Regions from separate parts of the Gordonia sp. NB41Y genome, predicted to be linked through region 1. Evidence: predicted binding sites of a transcription regulator. Region 1 holds the regulator's gene; the other holds the start of a gene.
What was found. The regulator LexA, encoded in region 1, represses DNA repair genes until DNA is damaged. The targets are predictions, from matches to a motif close to CGAACANNTGTTCG.

Region 1 (15,392 bases):
GGCACGGACCCGGTCGAGCTCGGCGAAGTGCGCGCCGCGCCGACGATTGAACGCATCGCGTGCCTTGGCATACCGCTTCCACAGCACGTCGTCGGTCTTGCGGTCGATGCCCTTGATCGACTTCCACTCGTCGAGGATCGCGCGCAGGCGATCGCCGGCCACCTTCCACTGGGTGGAGTCGGCGCCGATGCTCTCGGCCTCGGCGGCCAGCTCCTCCTTGCGGGCGATCGCCGCCGACCGGGCCTGTTCCTTCTCGGCCTTGAGGGTGTCGGCGACCTCGTCGGCCGCACCGACGATCTTCGACAGTCGCTTCTCGAGCGCGTCGATGTCACCGATCACGGCGGCGTCGGGCAGCGAATCGAGCAGGTGCTTCGCGGCGAGCTGGGACTTCTTCGGGTCACCGGACCGGGCGGCGAGGCGTTCCTCGAGGATCTCGACCTCGGTGGCCAGGTCGTCGAATCGCCGGGCGAAATGCGTCAGACCGTCCTCGCGGGAGCCGGCCTGCCACTCGCCGATCCGGCGCTCACCGGCGGATGTGGTCAGCCAGACCACGCCCTCGTCGTCGATCCGGCCGTACCGATGCGGGTCGGTGGCCTGCACCGGGATCGGGGTGACCGGCCCGGCAGGTGCCGGCCGTGGCCGTGGACCCGGTTTGGGTCCGGGTTTCGGGCCCGGACGCGGTGCCGGGGAGGTCCCGGATTCCGACGTGGTCGCCGGTGCCGCTGTGTTCTCGGCGTCCGTGCCGTCGGTGTTCTGTTCTCCGGTCATCGCAGGTGCCCTCCCGCATCGTGGTTGCCGCGCGTCACGGCTGCCGGTCACTGTCGTGTCCCGGCCCGCACCGATGTGCGCCGGGATCTTCCCCATTCAAGCAGCCCAGCGGCAGTTATGGGGCCACAGCCGGGCAATGTCGTCTCTCCGGTGGGTCGTCGCAGGTGTGCTACTCGGCGGCCGCGGGTGTTCGACGAGGCTGCCGGGGGACGCTGCCGAGCGATCGTGCGGCCGGGTCGACTAGCGTCGTTGACGTGCTTGCGTCCGTGGTCTTCGTCCCCAGCGCGCCCCTACTGGTCCCCGAACTGGCCGGTCCCGAGGCCACCGACACGGCCCCGGTCCGCGATGCCGTGCTGGCCGCGGTGACCGCTGCGACCCCGGGCGTGTCGTCCTGGATCGCGATCGGTGCGGCCGACGAGGGGACCGGCGCCATCGACGGTGTCGGTCATGCAGATCCCGACGGTCCCGATCCCGACGGTGCAGATCTCGACTGTGCGGATCGGGCACGGATCGACGCGGGTCAACCGGCGAGCGGGACGTTCGCGCGCTTCGGGGTGGACCTGTCGGTGCGCCTGAGCACCCGTGGCGTGCCGACCGCCCCCGGGCCGCTCGATCCCTGCCTGCCGTTGTCCATGCTGATCGCCGGCTGGTTACGCGGGCAGATGGGTGTCGAGTCGATCCGGCCGGTGACGGTGGCCCCGGCCGCGGATCCGGCCCACTGCGCCGACATCGGCGCCGCACTCGCGTCATGTGTCGACTCCGATCCGGCCCCGGTGGGCGTGCTGGTCGTCGGCGACGGCGCCACCGCCCTGTCGGCCAAGGCCCCGGGCGGCGGACTGCGTGCGGAAGCCGTTGCGTTGCAACAGGACATCGACGGAGCCCTCGGTTCGGCCGATCGTGGTGCGCTCGCCCGTCTGACCGATGCGGACTGCCGCGACGTGGGCGTGGGCGGCCGGCCCGCATGGCAGGTCGCCGCGGCGCTGGTCGGTGATCGTCCGGTCCGCAGCGATGTCCACTACGCCGGCGCGCCGTTCGGCGTCGGCTATGTGGTCGCCACGTGGACGCCGTGAGCCCGGTGACCGGCCCGGTGCCGGTGGCCGTGGTCGGTCCCACCGCGGTCGGCAAGTCCGATCTCGCGCTCGACCTTGCCGAGGCGCTCGACGGGGAGATCGTCAACATCGATGCGATGCAGCAGTACCGCGGCATGGACATCGGGACCGCGAAACTCCCGCCGGCGCAGCGGCGCGGCATCCCACACCACCAGATCGACGTCCTCGACGTCACCGAGACGGCGACCGTCGCGCAGTACCAGGTGGCGGCGACCGCCGACATCGAGAGACTGCGTGCGGCCGGCCGGACACCGGTGATCGTCGGCGGGTCCATGCTCTACATCCAGGGGTTGCTCGACGACTGGCGGTTCCCGGCCACCGACCCGCAGGTCCGCGCACGCTACGAGGCGCTGCTCACCGAGATCGGGGTGGGCGCGCTGCATCGTCGGCTCGCCGAGGTCGATCCGGCCGCGGCCGCGGCGATCCTCGACACCGACGGCCGACGGATCGTGCGGGCCCTCGAAGTGGTGGAGATCACCGGGCAGCCGTTCGCGGCATCGGCGCCGGTCATCGGCGAACCCCGGTGGGGCACCAGGATCCTCGCGCTCGACCGGGAGACCGCCGAACTCGACGAGCGGATCGCCCGCCGTACCCGGGCGATGTTCGCCGACGGTCTGGTCGACGAGGTGGCCGCGCTCGCCGAGATCGGCCTGCGCGACGGTGTCACGGCCCGCCGGGCGATCGGCTACGCCCAGGTCCTCGCCGCACTCGACGGCGAGTACGACCTCGCGCACGCCGAGGAACTCACCTTCATCGGGACCCGACGCTACGTTCGCCGCCAACGGCGCTGGTTCCGTCGCGATCACCGGCTGATCTGGCTCGATGCCGCCGTCGGCGACCTCACCGCGCGCGCCGTCGCCGCACTCGGCGATCCACCTGCCTGACGCCCTCGCCGAACCGCCGGTCCAGGCGAGGCGGGCGCGCGGCCGGCGGCGCTCGGCTCGCTACCCTGGTGGGGTGAACAGCGATCAGGCGTGGGAGTTCGTCAAAGGCCACGGCACCCAGAACGACTTCGTGATCCTCACCGATCCGGCCGCCGAACTCGACCTGCCCACCGAGGTGGTCGCCGCGATCTGTGACCGGCAGCGGGGGATCGGCGCCGACGGGTTACTGCGCGTCGCCCGTGCCGGCGCCCTGGTCGCCGCGGGCACCCTCGCCGCGCTGCCCGCCGGGGTGTCACCCGACGACTGGTTCATGGACTATCGCAACGCCGACGGCTCGATCGCCGAGATGTGCGGCAACGGGGTCCGGGTCTTCGCCCACTACGTCCGCGCCACCGGACTCGCCGGCACCGACGAGTTCACCGTCGGCTCGCGTGCCGGGGCACGGCCGGTGATCGTGCACTCCTTCGATACCCAGGACGCCGACGTCAGCGTGCAGATGGGTCCCGCCCGGCTCGGCGTGGACTCGTCGGTCACCATCGGGTCCGACCTCTACCGCGGCATCGCGGTGGACGTGGGCAACCCGCATCTGGCCTGTGTGGTCCCCGGCCTCGACGCCGATGCCCTGGCCGCGGTCGATTTCGGCACGGGCGTACAGATCGATTCCCAGGTGTTCCCGCACGGCACCAATGTCGAACTGCTCACCGTCCCCACCGAGGCCGACGGCCGCCTGCACGCCCGGATGCGGGTCTTCGAACGCGGTGTCGGCGAGACCCGCAGCTGCGGAACCGGGCTGGTCGCCGCGGCCGCCGCGGGCTTCGCCCACCGCGGGGAATCGACCGGTGAGATCACCATCGACGTGCCCGGCGGGCGCGTGCAGATCCAGATCCTGCCCGACGACGCGTGGCTGCGCGGGCCGTCGGCACTGGTCGCCGACGGACGCTTCCGACCCGGCTGGACCGCCACCGCGATCCCCGCCCCGGAGGTGACGGCCGGTGCCGTCGGGGACTAAATCAGGTGCTCGACGACGTTGATCCATGCGACCATGGAAGGCGTATGACGACATCAACTCATCTTTCGAACACCGACGGCCCCGACCGCGACGACGTCCGGAACCCGGACACCGCTGCGCATGACTCGTCCGATCCCGGCCGTTCAGACCCCATCGATCGAGATACCGCCCTGGCCGGTCTGCACGGGCTGACCACGCACCGGGCCGACGATCCGACCACCGGTGAACTCCAGCTCTCCGACCGTGCATCGCTGCAGCGTGTCGCGGGCCTGTCCACCGAGCTCACCGACGTCACCGAGGTCGAGTACCGACAGCTACGCCTCGAACGCGTGGTCCTGGTCGGCGTGTGGACCACCGGTACCTCCGCCCAGGCACACGCGGCCATGACCGAGCTGGCCGCCCTCGCCGAGACCGCGGGCTCGCAGGTCCTCGACGCGGTGATCCAGCGGCGCCAGACGCCGGACCCGGCCACCTACATCGGTTCGGGCAAGGCCGAGGAGCTGCACGACATCGTCGGCTCCACCGGCGCCGACACCGTGATCTGCGACGGTGAGCTCACCCCCGCACAGCTGACCGCCCTGGAGAAGGTGGTCAAGGTCAAGGTGATCGACCGGACCGCCCTGATCCTCGACATCTTCGCCCAGCACGCCACCTCCCGGGAGGGCAAGGCGCAGGTGTCGCTGGCGCAGATGGAGTACATGCTCCCGCGTCTGCGTGGCTGGGGTGAGTCGATGTCCCGGCAGGCCGGTGGTCGCGCCGGCAGCAACGGCGGTGTGGGCCTGCGTGGTCCGGGTGAGACCAAGATCGAGACCGATCGCCGTCGTATCCGCGAACGGATGGCCAAGCTGCGCCGCGAGATCCGAGAGATGAAGACCGCGCGGCTGACCAAGCGCGCGGCCCGTCATCGTGGGTCGGTGCCGCAGCTGACCGTCGCCGGATACACCAACGCCGGCAAGTCGAGCCTGGTCAACGCGATGACCGGCTCCGGTGTGCTGGTCCAGGATGCACTGTTCGCCACCCTGGACCCCACCACGCGCCGCGCCACCCTCGACGACGGCCGCGAGGTGGTCTTCACCGACACCGTGGGCTTCGTGCGGCATCTGCCCACCCAGCTCGTCGAGGCGTTCCGCTCGACTCTGGAAGAGGTGGTCGACGCCGATCTGCTGTTGCACGTCGTCGACGGCAGCGACCAGTTCCCGCTCGAACAGATCGCCGCGGTCCGCCAGGTGATCAACGAGGTGGTCGCCGAGGACGACGCCACCCCGCCACCGGAACTGCTGGTGATCAACAAGATCGACGCCGTCGACGCGCTGCGCATGGCCGAACTGCGGGCCGCGGTCCCCGGTGCGGTATTCGTCTCCGCCCGCACCGGCGAGGGACTGCCGGAGCTGTTCGAGCGCGTGCGTGACCACGTGCGCCGCTCCGACGTGGAGCTGACCCTCGCGGTGCCGTTCACCCGCGGCGACGTGATCTCCCGCATCCACCGCGAAGGGGAGGTGCTCTCGGCCGAACACGACGCCGACGGCAGCATCCTGCGCGTGCGGGTCCCCGAGGCGCTGGCCGGTGAACTCGCCGGCCTCGCCGTCGAGCCCGCCGCCACCTGAACCGAGGGTCCGGCGAAACCGCGCCGAACCCGCACCGACGACGAAGGCCGCCCATCCGGGAGAACCCGGGTGGGCGGCCTTCGCGTCTCGGCCGGCCGCGCGTCCGCTACTCGGCGTCGAGATCCTTGGCGACCAGCTCGGCGATGGTCGCCAGGACCTCCGCGTCGTCGGCGCTGACCACGATGTTGGTGCCCTTCTCGGCGCCCAGGGTCATGATCATCAGCGCGGAGCCCGCATCCACGGGTTCTCCGCCCTCGAGCGAGAGGGTGACGGGGACGGCTGCGCCGGCAGCGGCGTCGGCGATGATGGTGGCGGGACGGGCGTGCAGACCGACGGCCGATCCGACGGCAACGGTGGTGCTGGGCATGGTTTCTGACTCCTCGGGTGGAAGGGATCGAGCGAATTGACGGTGATGGTTCGGGGCGGGTGATCGATCAGGCCGGCACCGCCTCGAGATCCGGGGCGGACACCGCAGCACGAGTGTGACCGAACTGCTTGGCCGCGATCACGCACACCGCCGACAAGAGTGTGCCCGCCGCCAGGGCGACGAGGAACCACCACCAGGCGTTCATCGCGAAGAACACGAAGATGCCGCCGTGCGGTGCCCGCAGCTCGACGCCGAAGGCCATGATCAGGGCGCCGGACAGGGCGCCACCGGCCATCATCGACGGGATCACGCGGAAGGGGTCGGTCGCGGCGAACGGGATGGCGCCCTCGGAGATGAACGATGCGCCCAACAGCCATGCGGCCTTGCCGTTCTCCCGTTCCGGCTCACTGAACAGTCGCGGCCGCAGCACGGTGGAGGCCAGGGCGAGGGCGAGCGGCGGGACCATACCCGCGCACATCACCGCGGCCATGATCTCGTACTGCGCGGCTCCGGCGGTGGCGGTGTCGGCGATGCCGGCGGTCGCGAACAGGTAGGCGGTCTTGTTGACCGGTCCGCCGAGGTCGAAGCACATCATCAGGCCGAGCACGATACCCAGGACGATCGCCGACCCGCCGCTCATGCTGTTGAGGCCGGAAGTCATCTGCTCGGTGATCCATGCCAGCGGCTTGCCGAGGAACATGAACAGCACCGCGCCGATGATCATCGAACCGAACAGCGGGATGATCACCACAGGCTGCAGGCCACGTGCCCACTGCGGCAACGGGATTCGAGAGATCCACAGGCACACGACACCGGCCAGCAGGCCGCCGATCAGGGCGCCGATGAAGCTCGCGCCGACGGCCAGCGAGACCAGGCCGGCGACGAATCCGGGTGCGATACCGGGACGGTCGGCGATCGCGAAGGAGATGTATCCGGCGAGTACCGGGACCGCGAGTCCGAGGGCGAGGTTGCCGATCGCGAAACTCACCGCACCCAGATACTGGCCCAGTCCGCCCGGCGGCAGATCCCAGAGACTGCTGTGCAGTGCGTAGTAGGTGGCATCGCTCATCGACGAGTCGACGACGCTGTTGGCGATCTCGTATCCGGCGAGCAGGAAGCCCAGGGCCATCAGCAGACCGCCGGCCGCGACGAACGGGATCATGTAGCTGACACCGGTCATCAGGGCCTGCTGGGTGCGCTTGCCCAGGCCGGGTTCACCCGACCCGGTGGCCTGCCCGTCCGCCTCGTCACCGTCGCCACCGCGGACGACGGCCGCATGCGGGTTGCCGGCTGCGGCGACCGCCTCGGCGATCATGGTGTCGGGCTCGTTGATCGCACGCTTGACGCCCGAGGCGATCACCGGCTTGCCGTGGAAGCGGGCCTTGCCCTTGACGCCCACGTCGGTGGCGAAGATGACCGCATCGGCGCCGGCGATCACGTCGGAGGTGAACGGGGTGGTGCCCGACGAGCCCTGCGGCTCCACGTGGAAGTCCACCCCGGCGCGTTCGGCGGCGTAGCGCAGGGCGTCGGCGGCCATGTAGGTGTGTGCGATACCGGTGGGGCAGGCGGTGATCGCGACGATCGACAGGCGCTTGTCGGCGGCCGGCGCGTCCGAGGTGGCGGGTGCGGTGGCCGCAGCCGGGGCGGACTCGACCGGTGCCGCCGGGGCGGCGGCTGCGGGCTCGGCTGCGGGCTTGGCTGCGGGAGCCGCCGGGGAGATGGCCTCCTCGACCAGGGCGACGATGTCGGCGTCGGTCTTCGCCGCCCGCAGTGCGGTGACGAAGTCGGGGCGGACGAGCGCGCGGGCCAGTGAGCTGAGCAGCTTCATGTGCTCGGATGCGCCGCCCTCGGGTGCGGCGATCAGGAAGACCAGATCGGCGGGGCCGTCGGGAGCGTCGAAGTTCACCGGTGCCGACAGCCGGGCCATCGCCAGGCTCGCCTGCGTCACCGAGGCGACCCGCGCATGAGGGATGGCGATGCCGCCGGGGAGGCCGGTGGCCGACTTGGCCTCCCGGGCCAGGGCGGCGTCGGCGAGCTCGCGGACGTCGGTGGTGCGTCCGGCGGCGCCGAGCTGTTCGGCGAGGTGGGTGATCACCGACGACGGGTCGGGACCCGCGTCGACGTCGAGGCTCACCGTGGCGGCGGTGATGATCGGTTCGGACATCGGTTTTCCTTACTCCGGGGAGAGACCCGTGGGGGTCGGGATTGTCGGGACGGGTGAGCCGGCCTGCACCGGGGACGTGGACAGGGCGGTCACCGGGATGTGTGCGAGGTCGAGATGTTCGGGCCGGGGCGCCTGCGTGCCGGGCAGGGCGGTGGCCGCCGCGCCGTAGGCGACCGCCGATCGCAACCGGCCGGGTTCGTCGTCGCCGCGTGTCGCCGCGATCAGATAGCCGGCGAGCGAGGAGTCGCCGGCACCGACGGTGCTGCGCGGCACGATGGGCGGAGGTGAGGCGAACCAGCTGCCGCCGGTGGTGGTCAGGATCGCGCCGGTGGCCCCGAGCGTGGCGAGCACGCTGCCGCCGATCCGTTCGGCCATCGTCTGGGATGCGGCCACGATGGGGCCGAGGTCGCCGGCGGCGAGGGCCGCCCGCAGCACCGCCGGGTCGAGACCGCATGCCTCGGCGAGCTCGGTCTCGTTGGGCTTGATCAGGTCGACCGGGCCGGCGACGGCCGCCGTCAGCGGCGCCCCGGAGGTGTCGATCGCGACGCGGCACCCCAGTGGCGCAAGGGAATCGGCGAGGGTGCGATACCAGTCGTCGGGGACCCCGGCCGGCAGTGAGCCGCACAGCGCCACCCAGGCGGCGTCGGCGGCACGATCGAGCAGCAGGCCGGTGAGCGCGTCGACGGCGTCGGCGTCCAGCGCGGGCCCGGGCGCGTTGATCTTGGTGGTGGTGCCGTCGGCCTCGGCGATCGTGATGTTGGTACGGACGTCGCCGGAGACCCCGACGGCATCGATCTCGAGTCCGACGCCCTGCAGGGCGGTCAGCAGCGGATCGCCGTCGTGGGCCGGGAGGATGGCCCGGGTCGGCATCTCACTCGCGGCGATCACGCGCGAGACGTTGATGCCCTTGCCGCCGGGTTCGTTGCGGACACCGACGGCGCGCTGCACCTCGCCGCGTGCCAGCGGTGCGGCGAGTTCGAGGGTGCGGTCGAGGCTCGGATGTGCGGTGAGGGTGAGGATCATGCGATCACGACCTCGATGCCGTGGGCGGCCAGCACCGCCGAGAACGCCGCGTCGATCCCGGCGTCGGTGACCAGGACGTCGATCTCGTCGAGGTCGGCGAAGGAGATGAAGTCCTCCCGGCCGATCTTCGAGGAGTCGGCGAGGACCACCACCTGCCGTGCGGCCCGGACCATCGCGGACTTGACCGCGGCCTCCTCCGGATCGGGGGTGGACAGTCCCAGACCTTCGCTGAGGCCGTTGGCGCCGATGAACGCGACCGACGCCCGGATGCGTTCGAGCCGCGACACCGCCTCGGCGCCCACCGCCGCCTGGGTCACGCCGCGGACCCGGCCGCCGATCAGCTGCAGGGTGCAGTCGGGGAGCGCGGTCATCACCGCCGACACCGGGATGCTGTTGGTCACCAGCGTCAGTCGGCGCTGCGGCGGGACGCGTAGCGCCACCTGATAGGTGGTGGTGCCGGCGTCGACGATCACCGAACCGCCGTCGGGCGGCAGGAACCGGACGGCGGCCTGGCCGATCGCGGCCTTCTCCGCCGAGCTGGCGGACGCACGCTCGGCGACGCCCTGTTCGTCGCCGATCTGGGCGAGGTCGGGGCGGACGGCACCGCCGTGCACCCGGGTGAGATGTCCGCCGCGCTCCAGGATCGCCAGATCCCGACGCACGGTCTCGCCGGTGACGTCGAACTGTTCGGCGAGGTCGCTGACCGACGCCCGACCTTGCGTGCTCACCTTTTCGGCGATCGCCCGCTGTCGCTCTTCCGCGTACACGTTGCTCCGATCGAGTGACGCCACTCACCAGCGATGTGGATATAAGTGGCTATCAATGTTGATATATCTGTGTTTACGCCTGAACGTATTGACAAGTCAAGCTTTTCTTGTAACTTCGATCACAAGACAAGTGCAGAGTGAAAGGGCACGGTCGTGAATCAGCTGAAGGACGAGGTGGCGATGGAGTCGCTACAGGGCACCCCGGTGGTCGGCGGTATCGCATACGGGCCGGTGATCCGGGCCGGAGAGCGAATCGGCGCCGCCGGCGATCTCGAGACCCGCACCGAGGTCGACGAGGCAGACCGTGACGCCGAGCAGGCCCGGTTCACCGCCGCCGCGGCGGCGGTCGCCGCCCGCCTGCGCGATCGCGCCTCCCATGCATCGGGCGCAGCCGCCGAGGTCCTGATCGCCACGGCCGGCCTCGCCGAGGATCGCGGCTGGACCGGGGCGGTGGCCAAGCGCATCGCCGACGGCGCGCCCGCGGCACTCGCCGCGACCGGGGCCACCGCCCAGTTCGCGGAGATGTTCACCGCGCTCGGCGGCGTGATGGCCGAGCGTGTCACCGACCTCGAGGACGTTCGTGACCGGGTGATCGCCGAGGTCCTGGGACTCCCGGAACCCGGTGTCCCGGTACCGGAGTCGCCGTCGGTGCTCTTCGCCGACGACCTCGCACCCGCCGACACCGCCGGACTCGACCCGGCGCTGGTGACCGCCTTGGTCACGCGGCTGGGCGGACCCACCAGCCACACCGCGATCATCGCCCGCCAGCTCGGCATCCCCTGTGTGGTCGCGGTGGCCGGACTCGACGCGGTGGCCGCAGGCACCACCGTGCTGGTCGACGGCACCGCCGGCAGCGTGGAGATCGACCCGGAGCCGACGGCTGCCCGGGCGGCGGTGGCCGAGAGCCGCCGGCAGGCCGAGGTCGTCGCCGCGTGGTCGGGACCGGGCCGCACGGCCGACGGTCACGAGGTGGCCGTGCTCGCCAACGTGGCCGACGGCGTCTCCGCGCGCGCCGCGACCGGATACCCGGTCGAGGGCATCGGCCTGTTCCGCACCGAGCTGACCTTCCTCGACCGCGCCGACGAGCCGACGGTCGACGAGCAGGTGGTGCTCTATCGCGAGGTGATCGACGCGTTCCCGGGCGGCAAGGTGGTGATCCGCACGCTCGACGCCGGCTCGGACAAGCCGCTGCGCTTCGTCGACCACGGCGCCGAGGCGAACCCTGCGCTGGGTATCCGCGGAAACCGGCTGACCGCAACCCATCCCGAGATCCGGACGAATCAGCTCGACGCGATCGCCCGGGCCGCCGAGGAGTCCGGTGCCACCGCGCGGGTGATGGCACCGATGATCGCCGGACCGGCCGAGGCCGCAGACTTCGCCGCCGAGGTGCGGTCACGAGGGATGATCGCGGGGGTGATGATCGAGATCCCGTCCGCGGCGATCCTGGCATCGGCGGTGCTCGCCGAGGTGGACTTCGTCTCGATCGGGACCAACGATCTGACCCAGTACACGATGGCCGCCGACCGTATGTCGGCCGAGCTGGCCGAGCTCACCGATCCGTGGCAGCCGGCGGTGTTGCACCTGATCGAGGGTGTGGCCCGGGCCGGTGCCGACGCCGGAAAGCCCGTCGGGGTGTGTGGCGAGGCGGCCGCGGATCCGCTGCTCGCCTGCGTCCTGGTGGGGATGGGGGTGAGCTCGTTGTCGAGTGCCCCCGTCGCGGCGGCGGCCGTCGGCGCACGCCTCGGACAGGTGTCGCTGGCGCAGTGCCGTGATGCGGCCCGGGCGGCCCTGGCGACCTCGGAGGCGGCCGCCGCGCGGGCGGCGGCAGCGGCGGTCCTGGCCGGCTGAGCACGCCCTCGCCCGGCACCGTACCGGCGAGAACCGCTGTGTGAGAACGACTTCAGAAGAACTGTCCTCAGGGATGCGATTCCTGAGGGCAGTTCTCGTCGAGGTGGGTTCGCCGGGTGTCAGACCCGACGCATCACGGTGACGACCTTGCCGAGGATGACGGCGGTGTTGCCCGGGATCGGGTCGAAGAGCTCGTTGTGCGGCATCAGCCACACCTGGCCGTTGCCGCGCTTGAAGGTCTTGACGGTGGCCTCGCCGTCGATCATCGCGGCGACGATGTCGCCGTTGTCGGCCACGTTCTGCTGACGGACCACCACCCAGTCGCCGTCGCAGATCGCGGCGTCGATCATGGACTCGCCGACCACCTTGAGCATGAACAGCGATCCGTCGCCGACCAGCTCGCGCGGCAGCGGGAAGACATCCTCCACGGCCTGCTCGGCGAGGATCGGTCCGCCGGCGGCGATCCGGCCGAGCACCGGCACGAATGCCGGGGTCGGCAGACCGGCTGCGGCCGGGTCGTCGGAGGGATTCGGGTCGATCTGGTTGTCCTGCACGTTGACCGCACGCGGGCGATTGGCGTCGCGCTTGAGCAGTCCCTTGCGTTCGAGGGTGCGCAACTGGTGGGCCACCGACGAGGTCGAGTTGAGACCCACCGCATCACCGATCTCGCGGATGCTCGGCGGATAGCCGCGCTCGCGGACCGATCGGCGGATCACCTCGAGCACCTCGCGCTGACGCTGGGTCAGCGTGGCCTCGATGACCACCGGGTCGATCGCATCCGGGTTCGCCGCTGCTCGCGACGATCCCGCCCTCGACGACCCGGCCTTCGACTTCGCGCCCGACGACCCGGCCGCGCGCCGCGTCTTGTCACTCATCGCGTACGTGTCCTTTCCGTGCCGCCCCGCGTCGGCATCTTCTGTGATCGAGGTTATCCCACGTTCCCGACAACCTCAAACACCTGTTCGACGTGTTTCCACGACATTTGTCGGAGCCCCGTGATAGAACTTCGAACAACAGTTCATCGAACGCGTGATCGAGAAACGGGAGGCTCTCTCTCATGCACACAACCCTGATATCGGACCGTCCGGCGGCGGCAGCGGCCCCGTCGGCCACCCGTCCGTCCGGCACCCCCACGCCCCGACCTGCGGCGGGAGCCCGCGGCGCCGATCGGCACCCGGGGGGCCGGCGCCCCGGCGGTCGCGGTGCGGGCCGGCATCCGGCCGAGGCCGATGCCATGCGCGTCGGGCTCGAACACCGCGGTCTCGCCGAACACCGCGGTCGGATCGAACACCGCGGTCTCGCCGAACACCGCGGTCGGATCGAGCACCCGGGCGTCGAGCGGCGCGTCACGACCGCGGCCCGCAGCCGCGGTCGGGTGGTGGCGGGGCGCGGGAGTACCGAACGTGTGGGCGGCGGACGTGTGGGTGCCGGACGTGGCGGTGCCGGTCGTGTGGGCCCTGGCCGGGTGGCCTGTGCCGATGCGGTGGTGGTCCCGGTGCGCGGGACCGCGGTGTCGTCGGTCCATCGTCGGCGTCGCACCACCGCGGTCGCGGTCATGACCGGTGTCGCACTGGCGATGCTGGTGTGGATCGTCGCGATCGTCGGCTCGGACTATCAGCGCGCCACCGTCCCGTCCCCGGTCTCCACCCAGGTGGTGCACGTGCGGGCGGGGGAGTCGCTCGGGTCGATCGCCGCCCGGGTGGCCCCGGACATGCCGAGCCGGGTGGTGATCGACGAGATCGTCGAGCTCAACGACATGGCGGGCAGCGGCCTGCAGGTCGGGCAAGCACTGCTGACGCCGCGCTACCGCTGACCGGTGGGACGGTATTGTCTTTGTATGCGCTGCCCGTTCTGCAGAAACGAAGACACCAAGGTCATCGACTCGCGTGTCGCCGACGAGGGGCAGGCGATCCGTAGACGGAGGTCGTGCAGTTCCTGTGGTCGCCGCTTCTCCACCGTGGAGACCGCCGTGCTCGCCGTGGTGAAACGCAATGGCGTCACCGAACCGTTCAGCCGGGAGAAGGTCATGCGCGGTGTGCGCCGGGCCTGCCAGGGACGCCACGTCGACGAGGACGATCTCGCCCAGCTCGCCCAGCAGGTCGAGGAGGCGGTCCGCGCCTCCGGTGCCGCCGAGATCCCCAGCAACGAGGTCGGTCTGGCCATCCTCAAACCCCTGCGCGACCTCGACGAGGTCGCCTACCTGCGCTTCGCGTCGGTCTACCGGTCGTTCGACTCGCTGGAGGACTTCCAGCGCGAGATCGACGACCTGCGCGACGAGCACTCCCGGCACGGGGAGGCCGTCGGCGTCAACGGGGCCGTCTCAGCCGAGACGGTCAAGGGTTCGTAGCGCGCGCTTCTCCGACACCGGATATCGCGTGCCCAGCCGCTGGGCGAACAACCCCACCCGTAGTTCCTCGACCATCCAGTGGGCCTGTTCGTTGACCCGGTCGCGGCGGGGTGCGGGGACCTGGTCGAGGCGCTGATTCCATCGTGCGATCACCCGGTCGACGCTGGCCATCGCGTCGTGATCGCGCGTCGCGGATCCGGGCAACTGCTCCAGTCGCGACCGTGCCGCGGCCAGATATCGGGGCAGATCCTCGAGATGGGTGCGCGGCGTGGCCAGCACGAATCCGTCGAAGATCAGGTTCTCCAGCTGTTCGGCGACATCGTCGGCCGGGACCTGCCCGGAGTGGGTGTCCATCTCGCGACGCAGTGGCGCCACCTCCCGAAGCGCATCGACGGCCAGCCGCAGATAGTCCGGGGCGGCCGCGATCACCTGCGACCGCAAGCCCGACACGAGTTTCTCGAATGCCGCCGGGTCGCGCACCGCGAGAGCCGCATCCGCCGGCACGAGATCGCGGATGGCCCGTCGGGTGCAGTCGGCGAACAGCTGCGCCGATTCACGATAGGGGTTCTGGCTCAACGCGAGTCGGCCTGCCGGATCGAGCCCCGACGACGCCTTGGCGCTCAGCGGCGCGATCGCGGCGTCGAGCAGGACGATCACCGCGGGCAGATGCAGGCGTGCCGCCTCGTCGGACGATGCCGCCGTGGTGACCTCCACCCCGTCGGGACTGCCCGGATCGCCGACGACCCGCAGCGTCGGATAGCGGGTCAGTTGCTGTCCGGCGACACGGACGGTCTCACTGGCGGCGAGTGTGCCGATCCCGTCGGCGGTCCACCGCGTGTGCCGGGCGGTCGACGAGGTGGCGGCCGGAGACGCTGTGGCACCGCTCAATTCGGCCAGCGAGTCGGCCCGCGCGGTGATCTTCCCGGCCGGGTCGGCGAGGGCGAAATGCATCCGCAGGTGCGCCGGGATGCGGTCGGTGTCGAAGTCCTCGGGCCGGACCCGGTGCCGGGTGATCTCGGCGAGCTCACGGGCCAGACCGCGCGTCAGGGGCTCCGAGCGCGGCTTGAGGCGGGAGAGGGCCAATGACGCGAAGCGCTGCGCCGGTGCCATCGTCTTGCGCAGCTGCTTGGGCAGAGTCTTGACCAGCTCGGTGGCCAGCTCCTCGCGCATCCCCGGAACCAGCCAGTCGAAGCCGGCATTGCGGATGTGGGGCAGCAGCGGAGCCGGGATGACCACCGTGACACCGTCGTCGGCGGCGCCCGGCTCGAACCGGTAACGCAGCTCCAGCCGGGTGTCGCCCTGTGCCCAGATGCCGGGGTAGTCGGTGTCGGCGACGGCGATGTCGGCCGCCACGTCCTCGGGGGTGAGGTCGAGCAGCTCCGGGGTGGCCCGGCGGGCGGTCTTCCACCACGAGTCGAAATGCCGGGCCGAGGTCACCTCGGCCGGCACCCGCTGATCGTAGAATTCGAACAGCTGGTCCTCGGAGATCACGACGTCGCGTC
Region 2 (15,392 bases), 2.0 Mb from region 1:
AATGCTTGTCCGGACCGACCGCGAGGAAGGTGACACTACCGGCGATGACGCCCACCAGCACCACGGTGAGAAACAGCGGGACACCGCCGAACAGCTTCCGCATCACAGGACCGAGTGCCCGCTTGCGGCGGGACGGTTCGTCCCCGAGTCGGTGACTGTTCGCGGACATCGAGTTCCCTTCAGGAGATGACATGACCACGGCCGGACATCACCTGCCCGGCCGGCGCCACCGTAGCGCCACTTCCTGAGAGCTTCTGACCTCACCGCGACCACGGACGCCCATAACGGCAGTTACGACGTGGTCGACGGTGCATGGCCGTCGATGACCGACGGCGATGCCGATGGATCGTGGTGCCCCCACCAGGGCTCGAACCTGGGACCTGCGGATTAAAAGTCCGTAGCTCTACCAACTGAGCTATAGGGGCAGGCAGGCCCCGCCGGAGCGGAGCCGAACAGAGTTTACCCCGACCGTCGGCGCGGTCACGCAACCCCCACCCCCGGTATGTCGGATTGGCCAAAATGCATGCCTGACCTGCCGATTTGTGTTTTTGTCGCGCGGTGTCCTAATCTGATTCAGCTCCCAACGGAGCGCCTCCGACCGGAGAACCGGCCCCCTTCGTCTAGCGGCCTAGGACGCCGCCCTTTCAAGGCGGTAGCGCGGGTTCGAATCCCGTAGGGGGTACGCCTGAACTCTCACGAGTTCGGACATAAATGAATATGGCCCTGTGGCGCAGTTGGTTAGCGCGCCGCCCTGTCACGGCGGAGGTCGCGGGTTCGAGTCCCGTCAGGGTCGCCAAGGTTTCGGTTCATGACCGGCACCGTTCGGCCAGGTAGCTCAGTTGGTACGAGCGTCCGCCTGAAAAGCGGAAGGTCGCCGGTTCGATCCCGGCCCTGGCCACCAAGAGATCACCCACCGGAAACGGTGGGTTTTTTCGTATCCGGGTTACGACCGGAGGTGACCGCCCTCAGAAGGGCGGGTCGGGCGAGTCCGTCTGGGTGGCGGGTGTCTGGGTGGCGGGTGTCTGGTTGCGGGCACGGTTGCGTTGCCGCTCGAGTCGTCGACGGCGATGTTTGCGGGCCAGTGTGGATTCCCGGTCCAGGATTCGTTCCCCATCCGGTTTGCGGTGCGTACCCGGCGGTCCGGGCGTACCCGGCGGTCCTGGTGGGGTGGGTGGGGCTTGTGGTGGGTCGTCGAAGCGGTAGCGGCGTAGGCCGGGGAAGAAATCTTCCATGGTTTCCGCCGGTCCGGGCAGGATCAACCCTTCCGGGGTGGTGTATTCGATGATCAACCGGCCGGTGTGGGGGTCGCGGTGTTGATCATCGACCCACTCGGAGTGTGTTTTGTGGAGATGGTCGAACCGGCACTTCGGATTCAACCCGATCGGGGTGGTCTGCCCACCCGCCGCCGGATTGTGGTGGTCGTATTCGGTGACATGATCGAGATCGGCATCGAATGAGCTCCGAGTACACGCCACATCGGCACACGTGCCATAGGACAGACGCACGTACTCGTCGAGGGCGGCGGACGGCCGGTACGGATCCGAAGGCAGGGTCGGCGGCAACACCACATCCTCGGGCCGCACACCCCGGGGGACGAGCCGCGTGAACCGGGCGTTCGGGTGGGAGGCGAGGTCCCGCACGAATTCCGGGGCGATCACACCCTTGCCGAACAGATACCCCGGTGCCGCACCGGCGGGTAGATCCGAGGAACCAGTGGACGCAACATCCGGTGTGACAACCGGATTCGCGGGCGTGTCGATACCGGCCGGTTCCGACTCGACCGCCTCGACCGCCTCGGCCGCCGCGTCACGCTCGAGGCGGGCCGACCGACGGGTGTCGTCAGGTGTGGGAGTGTCGTCGGGTGTAGCAGTGTCGTCGGGCCGCTCGGTGGCACCGGTCGCCGGGGCGCCGAGATCGAGCGGAGTCTCGGAACTGTTGCCGCTGTGTACTTCCGGCTCAGGTTCGGGTGTGGCAGGTGCGGGTCGGGGTTGGGGTCGGCCGGTGACGGTGTCGAGGTCGGCGACGGTGGCCTCGTTGGCCAACAGGTGGATCACGTACTGCACCTTCGGGATCGACCCGGCCTCGGGGATCTCGGCCGGGCAGTCCTCCCGCCCGCATTCACACTCGAACTGGGTCCCCGACAGTAGAGCGAACATGGCATCGGATTTCCGGTTCTGCGAGGATCGCCCATCATGTGGGCACACCGTGTTCGCGAGGGCACCGATCACGAGACCACACAGTTCGACCCGGTCGGCGGCCATGGTGCCGGTGATCTCCCCGGTCCCGTCAGTGCTGAACGAGGTCCACACACCCCGTTTGTCCAGGCATCGTTCCCGGGCTTCACGGACGGCGTCACGGTCGTGGCGGAACACGACTCGGTCGGTCATGTCGGTGATGGTCTTCTTCGACCACAGTCGTCGGCGTCGGCGGATCAGCTCGGCGATCTCGGCGTCGACCTTGGGTGCCGATTCGCGACCGTGGACCAGCGCGGTCCGCGATACCACCACCTTCATCAACTCGGGGGTGATCCAACCGTCCCGCAATACTTCCGCCACGTGGGGGAGGTGGTGGAGAACGGCGATGGATTCGTCCATGAGGAGTTCGGCGGCGCGTTGGGTGATGCCACGCACTCGGGAGATCTTCTTGGCCAGGTCGACGAACCCCGATGGTGCCCCGGCCACACCGCGGTCGGCGTCGACGTGGCGGCCGATGAGTTCCATCACCGACCGATAGGTCGACCAGGCGAGGAACGACCGCCCTCGATCGATCTCGCGTAACCCGATCAGTAGGTCGTTGGTGGAGGATTGTTCGGGTGTTTTCGGGTCGACCCCACCCAATAGATCGGCATTGTCGAGTGGCAATTGCGGCCAGCGGGAATCGGTGAACGACAGTGATGTCGTGGGTGTGTTCGTCATCTGATCACCTCCCCCAGAGTGCTTGTGACCTGCAGTAAAGAACTGTTGTTCGATTACAGATCACGGTACACGAGGCCACCGACAATACTCCGTCGTCACCGAATTTCCCCGACCCCTGTGGACAATTCCGGCAACGCGGCAATACTTCAGTCATGCCCGCGAGCCGTACCCCCGCCGTCACCCGCACCGTCAACGGGACATCGGCGGTCGAATGGTTCCTGATCTTCGCCGTCGCCACGATCCTGGTCACTCGCGGATATCTGGCGGCCACCGGCTATCCACAGGTCGGCGGCGGCACCCTGCACATCGCACATGCGCTGTGGGGCGGTGCACTGATGATGCTGGCCCTGGTGGCCGGCTGGATGTTCCTCGGACCGACGGCCCGAGCCGTGACGATCTTGTTGGGCGGCATCGGATTCGGACTGTTCCTGGACGAGGTGGGCAAATTCGTCACCAAGGACAACGACTATTTCTACGGCCCGGCCGCGGAGATCATGTATGTTCTCGTCCTACTGATCCTGGTGATCGGCAGAGCGGTTCGAGATCTTCGGAAGCCCTCTGCCGCAGAGGCATTGGCCAATGCCGCGGCCATCGCCGCCGACGGACTCACGAATGGACTCACCCCGCGCAGACGTGCGGCGGCCCTCCGATTACTCACCTACACAGGCGAAACCGATGCCGACGCCGAGATCGTCGCGCACATCCGTGCACTGGTGGACGCCGCACCCGACACCCCCGACCGTCTGTTGCAGCTCCGTGAGCGATGCATCCGGGCGATCCCCGGCGTGTGCCGCAGCCCCAAACTGCTCACCCTCAGCGGCTGGCTGCTGGTGGCCGGATCGGCGGTCGCGGTGATCGTCGGCATCCTGCAGTGGACGCTCGATCCCGAGCGCCTCGCCGAACTGAACATCACCCTGGAACTCGGCACCGACGACACCACCGGATGGATCCTGTTCCTCAGCGGCGCACTGACCCTTCCACTGGCGCTGCCGGCCATGATCGCACGCAACCGCACCACCGCGGCGTGGCCGCTGCGATCACTGCGGATCGGGGCGATCGTCTACACCTTCACCAACGCCCTCGTCGACTTCGCGACCGACGGTTTCGGGGCGATCGTCGGCCTGACGATCGGTGCGCTGACCCTCGCGGTGATCTCGTACCACCTGGTGGAGCGCGAGACCGCACACGCGACCCAAGACGCCGCCGAAGCCCCGGTTCCATCCCTCTGACCAGGCGATTTACTTTTTGGGCCGAATGTGTCCTACGCTAGTGCAGCTCCCATGCGGATAGCTTCCGCGTGTGAGACCAGGCCCCCTTCGTCTAGCGGCCTAGGACGCCGCCCTCTCAAGGCGGTAACGCGGGTTCAAATCCCGTAGGGGGTACGCCTGAACTCTCACGAGTTCGGACAACAGAATATGGCCCTGTGGCGCAGTTGGTTAGCGCGCCGCCCTGTCACGGCGGAGGTCGCGGGTTCGAGTCCCGTCAGGGTCGCCATCTCGGCGTCGGTCCGGTGCGCATCAGCGCATCGGACCGATGTCGTCCGGCCAGGTAGCTCAGTTGGTACGAGCGTCCGCCTGAAAAGCGGAAGGTCGCCGGTTCGATCCCGGCCCTGGCCACCAGCCGGGAGCGTCGCGCCACAGTTGCGCGGGTGATCCCCGGGCCGTACCGCGTCACCATTCCGGTGATCCACTCCACGCCCACCGGATTCGCACTGTGCACACCGACGATCGGTGGCCACCCGCCGTGCTCGGCGAGGTACGGGTCGCCACCGGTTTCCGAACGCGGCGGACGCTCACCGGAACCGCTCCCGCAACTCCGGATGCTCCTGCCACCACAGCGTCGGGGCCTGCTCGTCGGAATCCCGGGCCGATTCCTCCGCACGGGCGTCGACCACCTCCTCCACGAGACGTTCCTCCGCCCGGAACCGCGAGAACACGACGAGCAGGAACGGCAGCCCGATCACATCGCCCAGAATCCACAGGATGCCCGCCCCGATGGTCTGGTCCGTGCGGATCGACGGTCCCCAGGTGCGGTGGAGGGACTCGTAGTACGACGCCGCCACGATCGGCCCCTGCCACAGCACGACGCCGAGCACGCCGCCGCCGATGGTCTCCGCGAGCGAGAGCAGCAGGGTCAGCGACTGCGCATGCCGACGCGGCACCGGATCGAGCTGGAGGCGAGCGTAGAAGTAGCCGAGCCCACAGAGCACGAGCAGCAGCCGCGTCAGGACGTCGAGCACGTCGGACCGCAGCATCGCCGGATACCACCCGGTGAGGTAGATCAGCCACGGCGTCACGATCACTCCCGCCGAGGTCACCACCGGCGACGCCGACACCCGGGCGAACCGCGTGCCGAGGGCGGCATCCACCCGCTCCTGCCCTCGCGGCCCCAGCGCGGCGCGTATCACCGTCAGCGGCATCGCCAGGGCGAGACAGAACGGCACCACGAGCAGCAGCAGGACCACCTGCAGGGCCCGCACCCAGAACAGGGTGTCGGAGTAGACGCCGATGAAGCTGCACGCCGACACCAGCCACACCACCCCACCGGCGACACCGGGAACGGCCCGCGCCCAGGGCAGCCCCGAACGCCGCAGACAGACCAGATAGGCCCCGACGGCGAGGAGGACCACCGGAACCGTCACCACGTCGACCTGCCAGGAGGTCGGCACCGACCCGAGGTCGAGCGGCGGCGGAGTCGAGCTCATCCCTCGAGTATGCACTTCTCGGATCATGTTGCTCTGCAATCGATTCCACCAATATCGGATATCGACGACATAGCGCACGAACCCCACCTGGCGGCGGTGACCACCCACGTGTCGGGCCGCCGTGGTGAACTGGTGGACATGGTCCGCCTCGAACGCAGCGTCGCCACCGAACGCCTCACCACCTTCGATCGCCGCGCGGCATCGACGAGCGGCACCGCCGCCGCCGTCACTCTCGTGATCGTCGAGCAGGACGACCAACAGGGCATCTGGCTGCTGCGCCGACCGATGGGGATGCGGCGTCATGCGGCACAGTTCGCCCTGCCCGGCGGACGCCTCGATCCCGGGGAGAACCAGATCGACGCGGCACTGCGCGAACTGCACGAGGAGATGGGTGTCCGGCTCGACGCCGACACCGTGCTGGGCCGCCTCGACGACTACGCCACCCGCTCGGGCTATGTGATCACGCCGGTCGTGTGCTGGGCCGGACGGGCCCCCGAACCCACCCCCAACCCCGACGAGGTGTCGGAGTGGTACTTCATCCGCTTCGAGCACCTACTGGCCGAACCGCGCTTCATCTCCATCCCCGAGTCGCCGCGGCCGGTGATCCAGATGCCGATCCCCGGCGTACGTCGCGATCCGGCCGACACCTCGCCGAGCGGGCGCACCTCGCTGGTCCACGCCCCCACCGGAGCCATCCTCTACCAGTTCGCCGAGGTGGTCCTGCGGGGCCGGGACACCCGCGTCGACGGATTCGAGCAGCCGGTTTTCGCCTGGTCATGAGAACTTCGAAAAAAATTCTCCCGATCCGGGAATGAAATCGGACCGCAGTCCGCTTATAGTGGTGATGGGTCGAGGAGCGGCCCACCAGACCTCAGCAGAAATCCGCAGAGCGTAGGAGCACCCCATGAGCACCCCCACCGTCACCGCACCGATCGCAGCCGGCACCTGGACCATCGACCCGGTCCACTCGGCCGTCGCCTTCTCCGTCAAGCACCTGATGGTCAGCAAGGTCCGCGGCAAGTTCGACACCTTCAGCGGCACCATCACCATCGCCGAGGACGGCACCCCGTCGGTGCAGGCCGAGATCGACGTCCGCTCGATCACCACCGGCAACGACCAGCGCGATGCCCACATCCGCTCGGCAGACTTCTTCGACGCCGAGCAGTTCCCGACCGCCACCTTCGTCTCCACCGCAGTGACCCCGAAGGGTGACGACTACGTCCTCACCGGCGACTTCACCCTGCACGGCGTGACCAAGTCGGTCGACCTGCAGCTCGAGTTCAACGGCGTCAACCCCGGCATGGGCAACGGCCCGGTCGCCGGCTTCGAGGCGAGCACTGTACTCAGCCGCAAGGACTTCGGCATCGACATCGAGATGCCGCTCGAGGGCGGCGGCGTCGTGGTGGGCGACAAGATCACCATCACCCTCGAGATCGAGGCCGGTCAGGGCGCCTGATCAGACCTCTCACAGGAGGATCGGCCCACGACGAGTGGGCCGATCAGAAACGGGATCGGTACCGCATAACCCCGCGCGGTATCGGTCCCGTTTCGTCTGTCCGAGTAACCTCCGCGAATCTGTCGGGAAGCCGCCCGCTCATGCACTCAACTCGTCCCCGAGCTTCATCGCACGGAGCATCGCCAGCATCTCCGCCCGGCTCTGCGCACCGATGCGCTGACGGATTCGGGCCACATGGTGCTCGACGGTCTTGGCGGAGATGAACAGCCGCTCGCCGATTCCCTTGTAGGTGATCCCCGACAGCAACAGCGTCGCCACCTCACGCTCACGCTCGCTGAGGACGGCCACCGACGACTTCCGTTCGGCTTCCGCGTCGTCGGCGGCGACCGGCTGCCGATAGGTGCGCAGGGAGCGCGCCACCTGCAGCATCGCCGCCCCCACTCGCGGATCGTCGGCGATCAGGGCGGCCTGCCCGGCCAGGCGTGCCCCGTCCCAGGTGTACCCGAACTCGTCGAGGGTCCGTGCGGCCTCCTCCACCTGGTCCGGGTCGACCTCCCCACCGAGCACGTTGACCCACACCCGGCCGGCCCGCGCCAGCACCGCGGCCTGTGGGTCGGCCCGCCCCGCCTCGGCCAGTGCGCGTGCGTGGGGAACCAGATCGTTCGGTGCTCGACCGGCGATCGCCGCGTGCACCCCGTACCAGTGCACCGCCGCCGACCACTGTGGTGCGTCGCCGATCCCGGCGAGCACGGCGGTGATCCGCTCGACAGTCGGCGTCATCTCGTCGAGCTTCCCGAGTTGCGCCGCGGCGACCCACAATTCGCCGACGAACAACAGCCCGAACAGGTCGGGGGTGTACTCGCCGAGCGGATCGATCGCCGCATCCCACGCCGCCCGCAGCGTCCCGGCATCGCCCTTGCGCCGCGCCACCGCGACGCGCAGTGCGGCGACGGTGAGAATGTCACGCTGTCCGGTGTGTGCCTGACCGGTGGTCTCGCGTGCCACCGCCTCGACCTCTCGCGCCGCCGCGGCGACGTCTCCCTCGAACAGGGTGACCCACGCCAGCAGGATCCGACGGCGCAGCCGGTGTATCGGCGGCAGTGCGTCGGCGGGTGTCCGCGTCAGCACCGTCCGTGCCCTCGACGCCTGGCCGCGATGCAGGGCGAGGAGTGCTGCGGTGGCCGCAGCGGTGTCGGCACACAGCCGGGTAGCCGAGCAGTCCCGCTCCAGTGCGGCGGCACAGATCAGCGTGTGCAGTGCGGCGGCATCGGTTCTCGCGAACGACTCGGCGAGCCCCCGGGCGGTCATCGCCTCCACCTGTGCGGCCAGCCTGGGTGTGACGACCTGACCGTCGGCACCGTCGCCGAGCCCGCGGATGCGTCGCGCATCGCCCGCGGTGGCATCGACGATCGCCCAGATCCGGGAACACCCGCCCGCCGGCATCGGTGACCCGCCGTCGGCGGCGTCGGCCAGCCAGGCATACAGCCGTGCCGCGCGCGGTGCGTCGCCACGCACGATCGCGATCACCGACGCCACCTCCACCGAGCGCGCGCTCTGTGCCCGGTCCATCCGCCCCCAGAGCGCATCGATGGTCTCGGTGGCGCTGCGCAGATCGCCGGCCAGCACCTGAAGCCGCACTCCCTCGAGGCGGCTGTCCACCGACCGGTCCACGCCGTCGGAGGACAACTGCGCGGCCAGCCGGTCCGAGACACCACCCGCACCGGCCAGCAGATCTCGCAAGGCCACCTCGATGTCACGCACGCGGGTCCGCCCGAGAACCGCGATCACCTGCCGGTGCACCTCGGCGACAAAGGCTTCCGGGCCGCCGGCGAATCCGGAACAGCGCGCGGCATCCAGCAGTTCGGCGGCACGTCCGGCGTCGACGCCCAGGGTCGCGCAGACCTCGGTGGCCCCGATCGGGACGTCGAGCGTCGCCAGCGCCAGCACCGCGACCTCCGCCGGGTCCATCTCGTAGAGGCGCTCGCGGATCTCGTTGCCCGTCACCGCCTCCAGCCCCTGCACATCGATTCCGGCACGCAGGGCCGCCACCGCCGCCGCCACCAGACACTGCCGGCCCGCGGTCCGCGTGTGCAGCGTCGCGGCCACCCGACGGTCGGTGATGCCGACCTCCGCCGACAGCTCCGCCTCGATCTCCGCAGACGTCAACGGCGCCAACCGGATCGGTGGATACTCCCGGGTCAGGGCGGCGAGTACGGGTCGCAGCGCGGCCGAGTGCCGGGTGGGGCGGGTGGCCGCCACCACGACATGCGCACCACCGTCGACGATGCCCGCAACGGTCCGCAGCTCGGGTTCGGTGAGCAGATCCAGATCGTCGACGACGAGGGCGTCACAGTCCCCGACGGGCACGCGGGTGTGCGTGGCGACGCGTAGACCCGCCTCGCGCAACGCCTTTCGGACCTGCGACAGCAGCGAACTCTTCCCCGAGCCGGCCACGCCGAGAACGGCGAGGGCACGAGGCCGTCCCGGGTCCTCCGACAGCACCGACAACAGTTCGGCACCCTGCTCGGTCAACATGACCGGCACTATTCGGCACCGGGATTCGGCGCCGCGGTGGTCGCACCACCGCCGGCGCCACCGGTCGGGATCGGTTCGGTGATGACCGGGGGCGGCTCCGTGGTGACACTCACGCTCGGCTCGGTCTCCGACGGCTCGGTGGTGTGGGTGGCGGTCTCGGTGGGGACCTGCTGGTTGCCGACCTGCGGTTCCTCACCCACCTCGGGGGCGGTGGCCGCGGGTGTCGTCTCCGTGGTCGTCGTGCTCGCCTCGGTGGTCGTGGTCACGGTGGCCGGCGGTGTGGACCCGCCGCCGTCGTCGTGGGTCACCGCCCACACCGTCCCGGCCGACAGTGCCAGCACTATCGCCGTCCCCGCCACGATGAGGGCACGCCGTCGGTGTCCGCCACCGGTGTCCGCCTCGGCAGCGTCGTCGCCGCCACCGTCGTGGGTGTCGGTGAAGCTGAGCACCGGACGCCGTGGGCCGTTGCCGACGGGCGGTCCGCCCTCGGCATGCGCAGCCCGGTCGGCAGGTGGCGGGGTCGGCGGCGGGCGGTGTCCCGTGCCCGGGGCCGGTATCGCGCCGCTGCGCGGCTGTACCGGGAGGGCACTGCTGCGCGGCTGTACCGGGATGGCACTGCTGTGCGGCTGCACCGGGATGGCACTGCTGTGCGGCGACTCGGGTACCGACGCCCGCGCCCCGGCCGCACCGGCGAGGCCACCGGCGGCCGCACCCGCCACTCCCGCCGCACCGGCCATGCCGCGCCCCGACGCGGTGTCGGGGGCCCCGCGCACCGGGGTGTCGGCCGAACCGCGGGGTGCGGGCATCGGCGGCGCCGAACGCCCGGCGATCCGAGCGGCACCGCGGGCCACGGTCGACGCCGGATCACGCTCGGTGAGCACGGGCAGATGGAATTCACCGGACAGTTGCTGCGTGAGCAGGCCGATCGACGCACCGCCGCCGATCGCCGCGATCGCGGTGAGGTCGGTGGTCGCCCGCCCGGCCCGGTCGAGCGCCTCCCGGATGGCCGGTCCCAGCCGCGACAGCGGGTCGCCGAGCAGATCCTCGAACTCGGTTCGGGTGATCCGGACGTCGCCGCGGTAGACCGGCAGGTCGACGTCGACCATGGCGACGGTGGCGCGTGAGAGTTCCTCCTTGGCCGCCCGGCAGCGTCGGCGCAGACCGGTCAACGCCGCGGTGAGATTGGCATCCGGGTTGGACAAGACCGTCGGATCGTCGATGACCTCCGACAGCACGAACCGCATCACCGCATGGTCGAGATCGTCCCCGCTCGGCTCGTCGACGCGAACGACGTCGCCGAGGACGGAGCCCGTCGCCGGGTCGGCCACCGCGACCGACGTTCCCGACGCACCGGCATCGACCACGGCCAGCAGCCCGGTGCGCGGCATGTCGGCGAGGGTCCCCAGCTGTGCGAGTGCGCACGTGAGATCCGACTCGAGATGGGCATCGGCCCGCACCCCCGCCTCGGGCAGTGCACCGCGGAGGGCGTCGACGGCCTGCGCGGTCCAGTGTGCGGGATATCCGACGACGACCGGTGGGGACTGCCGGAACTGTGGGGCCAGGGTTCGCATCACGCTCGCCACCGCGGTCGCCGTGACCGCCTCCGGCCGGTGCGCGGATCCGTCCGGCGCGGTCAGCGGGACCGGGTCGCCGACCCGTTCGACGAACCCGGCGAGCGTCACACCACCGCGGCTGGATCTCGGATTCTCTTCTGGTGTACCGACTTCGGGCTTCTGATTGGGTATCGAGGTGAGTACCGCCGAATGTCGGGTGACCACCTCGACCGGCGGCGGGAAGGTACACGCACGCAGGTTGCGCGTCCCCAGTGAGACCCCAAGGGCTGTCGCGACCATCGATCCGTCTCTTTTCGTGCTGAACCGTTCCGGGGCCTCACACCCCGGACCGTGATGGCGGGTCGGCGCTCCCGTGGAACCGGCCCGTGGCCGTCCCGACGCGATCGATGATCGGTCCCGTCCGGCGACCTGAATCGAGTGAAGGCGCCCCCGGCGCCGGATGCGCGAGTAGCGAACTACTCGAATCCCTTGGGGGTTCCCCGCACATCCCCCATCGCGAACACTGCGGGTGCGGCGTTCGGCGGACCGGGGATCCCCTACGCATACCGAAAGCGTACTAGGCACAGGCCCCTAGTGGACAGCATCCGGGGTTCGGGCCGATACCCGTGATCGGGGGTCGGTCGCCGGACTACCCTCGGACTGGAGACGACGTCGCCGACACACTCCGACGCCGGCACTCGGCCCGCGTGAAGCGCACGCGTGACCTGAGCCGAGAGGGGAGAGACCGTGCCCGCCAATGCATTGCTGCAGTTCGTGATGGCGCTGGCACACGACCCCGCGGCCGCCGCAGCCTTCGCCGACCACCCGGAACAGGCCATCGCCGACGCCGACCTCCACGGCGTGTCCGTCGCCGACATCGAGAGCCTGCTCCCGATGGCCACGGGCAGTGCGCCGCCCCCGGGGGCCGCCGCGGCACCGGCCACCGACATCTGGGCGGGAAGCGGTGTGGCACACGCCTTCGACGCCCTCGACGACGTCTCCATGCCGATCACCCCCCACGACCCGGATGCGCTGCACACCGACGGTTCGGGCGCAGTGCACACCGACGGTTCGTCGGTACCCTTCGGCGCCGCACCACCCTTCGGCGCCGCACCACCCGTCGGCGCCACACCACCCGTCGGCGTCGATCCCCCCGTCGGGGACGATCCAGGCACTCCCCCGTTCGACCCACCCGGCTTCGACCAGCCGGCATTCGATCACCCCGGTTTCGACCAGCCCGGTTTCGACCAGCCGGGCTTCGACCAGCCCGGTTTCGATCACGCCGTCCCCGATCAGCCCGGCCCCGACGTCACGGACCACTCCGACATCACCGGCCACACCCACGGACTCGATCCAGATCTCGGCGAGAACGATTCCGCCGGATCACTTTTCGATTCGCTCCCGGATCTCTGATCCGGTCCGCCCGACATCCGGGTACCCACCCCCGCGCCGCCGCCGATCCCCCACGATCCCCGGCGATCCCCCACACCCCCCCGGTGATCGGCGTATCGATTCCCCTAACTCGCACCCCGAGGACGGTGGTTCGACCCCGTTTGGTGGCGGCCCGTCGGCTCATAGCGTGAAGTCATGTCTCCGCGAAGGGAGGCCGGAATCACAAGGAGATCCCCATGAGTTCGATGATCACCGAGAACGCCTTGGTCGAGTTCATCAAGAGCCTGTTCGACGACGAGAGCAAGGCCGCCGCCTTCAAGGAGAATCCCGGCAGATGTCTGGACGACGTCGGCCTCGGCGACGTGACACCCCACGAGGTGAGCCAGGCGATCACCGTTGCAGCACAGAGCGTTCCGGCTCCATCAGGCTCAGGGACGGGCTGGACGCCGAATATCCCCGATCACGGGAGCCCCGCACAGATCCTGCAGCAGGTGACGAACAACTACTACCAGCAGATCAGCAACACCACGATCATCGGCGACAACAACACCGTCGAGACCACCCAGACCAGCGCCAACGGCGACGGGTCGGTGGCGGTGGGCGGTGACGCCCACGGGCCGATCGCCACCACCGGCGGCGTCGCCGGCAACGACAACGAGGTGGGCAACACGACCGATGACCACAGCGTCGAGGTGGACAAGTCGGTGCACGGCAACAACAGCGGCAACACCCAGTCCACCGACATCGCCGACAACAGCTCCAACGACAGCCACAACAAGGTGGGGGTGACCACCGTTCCCACCGCGCCGGTGTCGCCACCCGTCGCGGTCACCACACCGCCGTTCCCGACGACCGCCGCAGTGGACCCGGCAGCCGCGGTGATGACCGGCGCCCAGCTGACCGGCGGGGAATCGTTCGCGCCCTTCGGCGACGTCCCGACCATCCTGCCCGGTGAGCACGGCCTGCCGTTCATCGCCGACCCCGCACCGGATTCCGGCTCGGGCACCGGCATTCCCGACATCACCGACACCGGGCACGACACCCCGGGCGATCCGTTCGACCTCCCGGGGACGCACGACCCGTTGGGTCCGACGAACACCGATCCCCTGACCACAGATCCGCTGACCACCGATCCGACCGCCGGCGGGCTCGGTGCGGAGCACGCCGACAACACCGGTGTCGATCACGTCCCAGACCTCGGCGCCGATCCCGGATACACCCCCGACCACACCGGATTCGTCCCCGACACCGGCGGGTCCGAGGTGTCCGCCGGCATCACCGATCCCGGCGGTGGAGACTACGGCGTCGGGGACCCGGGCGGGGGCGATCTGGGCGGGGGCGATCTGGGAGGCGGTGGATTCTGATCTCGGACAGCACTATTCGAACAACGTCACAGCGTCGACACGTCCGGCGGCCATCTCGGCGAGATGGCGGCCGGACGCCGTCGGGTGTGATGGGCGTGATGGGCGCAGGGGACCGATCCCCGATCGACACCCCTTCAGGCCCCCACCATCCCCCGACAACCCCCACCCCAGAGGGGGGACCAACCCCGTTTCGACTCCACGGCCGAGCCCATAGCGTTGGTCACATCGTTGAACACCACTCAGCGACTCCCCACCGAAACCCTTCCCCGACAAGGACAGAACAATGACCAACCAATGGACCGGCGGACAGCAGACAGCCGGAATCGATTCCTCCACAACCACTTCGGCATCCGGCACCGGATCGGTGGCGGTGGGCGGCGACGCCTCCGGACCGATCGCCACCACCGGCGGCGTGGCCGGCGACGGCAACTCGGTCGGCAACAGCTACGACGACCACAGCACCTGGGTCGATCAATCGGTACACGGCAACAACAGCGGCAACACCCAGAACACCCACATCGAGGACAACAGCACCAACGACAGCCACAACCAGCTGAACGTCCACGCCGGGGGCGGCGACGGCGGCGACGGTGGTGACGGCGGCGGCTGGGGCTTCGGCGGCGCCGGCGACGGTGGTGACGGCGGTGGCAACGTCGACCTCAGCGGAATCGATCTGGGATACACCCGTGGCGGCATCACCAGCGACAACAGCAACCACTACACCGAGACCCACGACTCGCACGACATCAGCGACTCGTTCAACGACGAGCGCAGCTACGACTCGCACGACGACAACTCGACCAACGACTCGTTCAACGACAACTCCCAGCACACCCACTCCGAGAGCGGCTTCGATCCGGGCGACCTGCTCGGTGGCGTGGCCGATGCGGCCGGCGGCGTCGCCGGGGCGTACGGGGACGTCGCGGGCGGCATCGCAGGTGGTATCGCCGGCGGTGTGGCCGATGCGGCGGGCGGGATCGCCGATGTCGCGGGCGACGCGGTCGACGCCATCGGTGACGCACTCGGCGACATCTTCTGAGCCGGTCACCGCCTCCCCGGCGGCCGCATGCCACCCGCGTCCGGCCGCCGGGGACGATCCCCCACCTGATCGCTTTCATCCGCTTCGAACACCGGGACCGACATGGACGCCAACACCGCGAAAGTCGTCAAGATCGTCGACCGTCTCGCCGACATGGCGGGCACCGCCGGTCGCGAGGACCTCACCGCCCGCATGGCCGCCACCCGCGATCGGGTCACCGACCCCCGCGCCCGGGTCGTGGTGGTGGGTCAGCTCAAACAGGGCAAGAGCCACCTGATCAATGCACTGCTCAACGTCCCGGTGTGCCGGGTCGGCGACGCCGAGACCACCTCCACCATCACCGTCATCGGACACGGTGAGCAACCCGCCGCCCGGCTGGTCGTCGCCGACACCGACGAGCACGGCGGCACCACGGGCACCGGCCGGGTCATCCC

Region 2: Q9K23_RS18445 (DUF222 domain-containing protein) is a predicted target of LexA. The motif match lies at 2,954-2,967, and genes of this name have one in related genera.

The regions. Positions count from the first base shown of each region.
Region 1 covers NZ_CP132196.1:503,402-518,793, reverse strand. Annotated here, with positions in the region: gene Q9K23_RS02155 (DUF349 domain-containing protein) at 1-768, opposite strand, end outside; gene Q9K23_RS02150 (hypothetical protein) at 1,023-1,838, shown strand; gene miaA (tRNA (adenosine(37)-N6)-dimethylallyltransferase MiaA) at 1,835-2,761, shown strand; gene dapF (diaminopimelate epimerase) at 2,835-3,770, shown strand; gene hflX (GTPase HflX) at 3,815-5,374, shown strand; gene Q9K23_RS02130 (HPr family phosphocarrier protein) at 5,481-5,741, opposite strand; gene Q9K23_RS02125 (fructose-specific PTS transporter subunit EIIC) at 5,809-7,905, opposite strand; gene Q9K23_RS02120 (hexose kinase) at 7,915-8,928, opposite strand; gene Q9K23_RS02115 (DeoR/GlpR family DNA-binding transcription regulator) at 8,925-9,695, opposite strand; gene ptsP (phosphoenolpyruvate--protein phosphotransferase) at 9,876-11,543, shown strand; gene lexA (transcriptional repressor LexA) at 11,663-12,316, opposite strand; gene Q9K23_RS02100 (LysM peptidoglycan-binding domain-containing protein) at 12,601-13,356, shown strand; gene nrdR (transcriptional regulator NrdR) at 13,381-13,890, shown strand; gene hrpA (ATP-dependent RNA helicase HrpA) at 13,864-15,392, opposite strand, start outside.
Region 2 covers NZ_CP132196.1:4,239,832-4,255,223, reverse strand. Annotated here, with positions in the region: gene Q9K23_RS18470 (hypothetical protein) at 1-169, opposite strand, end outside; tRNA gene Q9K23_RS18465 (tRNA-Lys) at 350-425, opposite strand; tRNA gene Q9K23_RS18460 (tRNA-Glu) at 610-682, shown strand; tRNA gene Q9K23_RS18455 (tRNA-Asp) at 720-796, shown strand; tRNA gene Q9K23_RS18450 (tRNA-Phe) at 825-901, shown strand; gene Q9K23_RS18445 (DUF222 domain-containing protein) at 966-2,915, opposite strand; gene Q9K23_RS18440 (hypothetical protein) at 3,068-4,144, shown strand; tRNA gene Q9K23_RS18435 (tRNA-Glu) at 4,225-4,297, shown strand; tRNA gene Q9K23_RS18430 (tRNA-Asp) at 4,333-4,409, shown strand; tRNA gene Q9K23_RS18425 (tRNA-Phe) at 4,458-4,534, shown strand; gene Q9K23_RS18420 (cytochrome c oxidase assembly protein) at 4,708-5,619, opposite strand; gene Q9K23_RS18415 (CoA pyrophosphatase) at 5,758-6,399, shown strand; gene Q9K23_RS18410 (YceI family protein) at 6,524-7,075, shown strand; gene Q9K23_RS18405 (helix-turn-helix transcriptional regulator) at 7,214-9,610, opposite strand; gene Q9K23_RS18400 (Hsp70 family protein) at 9,619-11,463, opposite strand; gene Q9K23_RS18395 (IniB N-terminal domain-containing protein) at 11,911-12,576, shown strand; gene Q9K23_RS18390 (IniB N-terminal domain-containing protein) at 12,792-13,919, shown strand; gene Q9K23_RS18385 (hypothetical protein) at 14,203-14,958, shown strand; gene Q9K23_RS18380 (dynamin family protein) at 15,061-15,392, shown strand, end outside.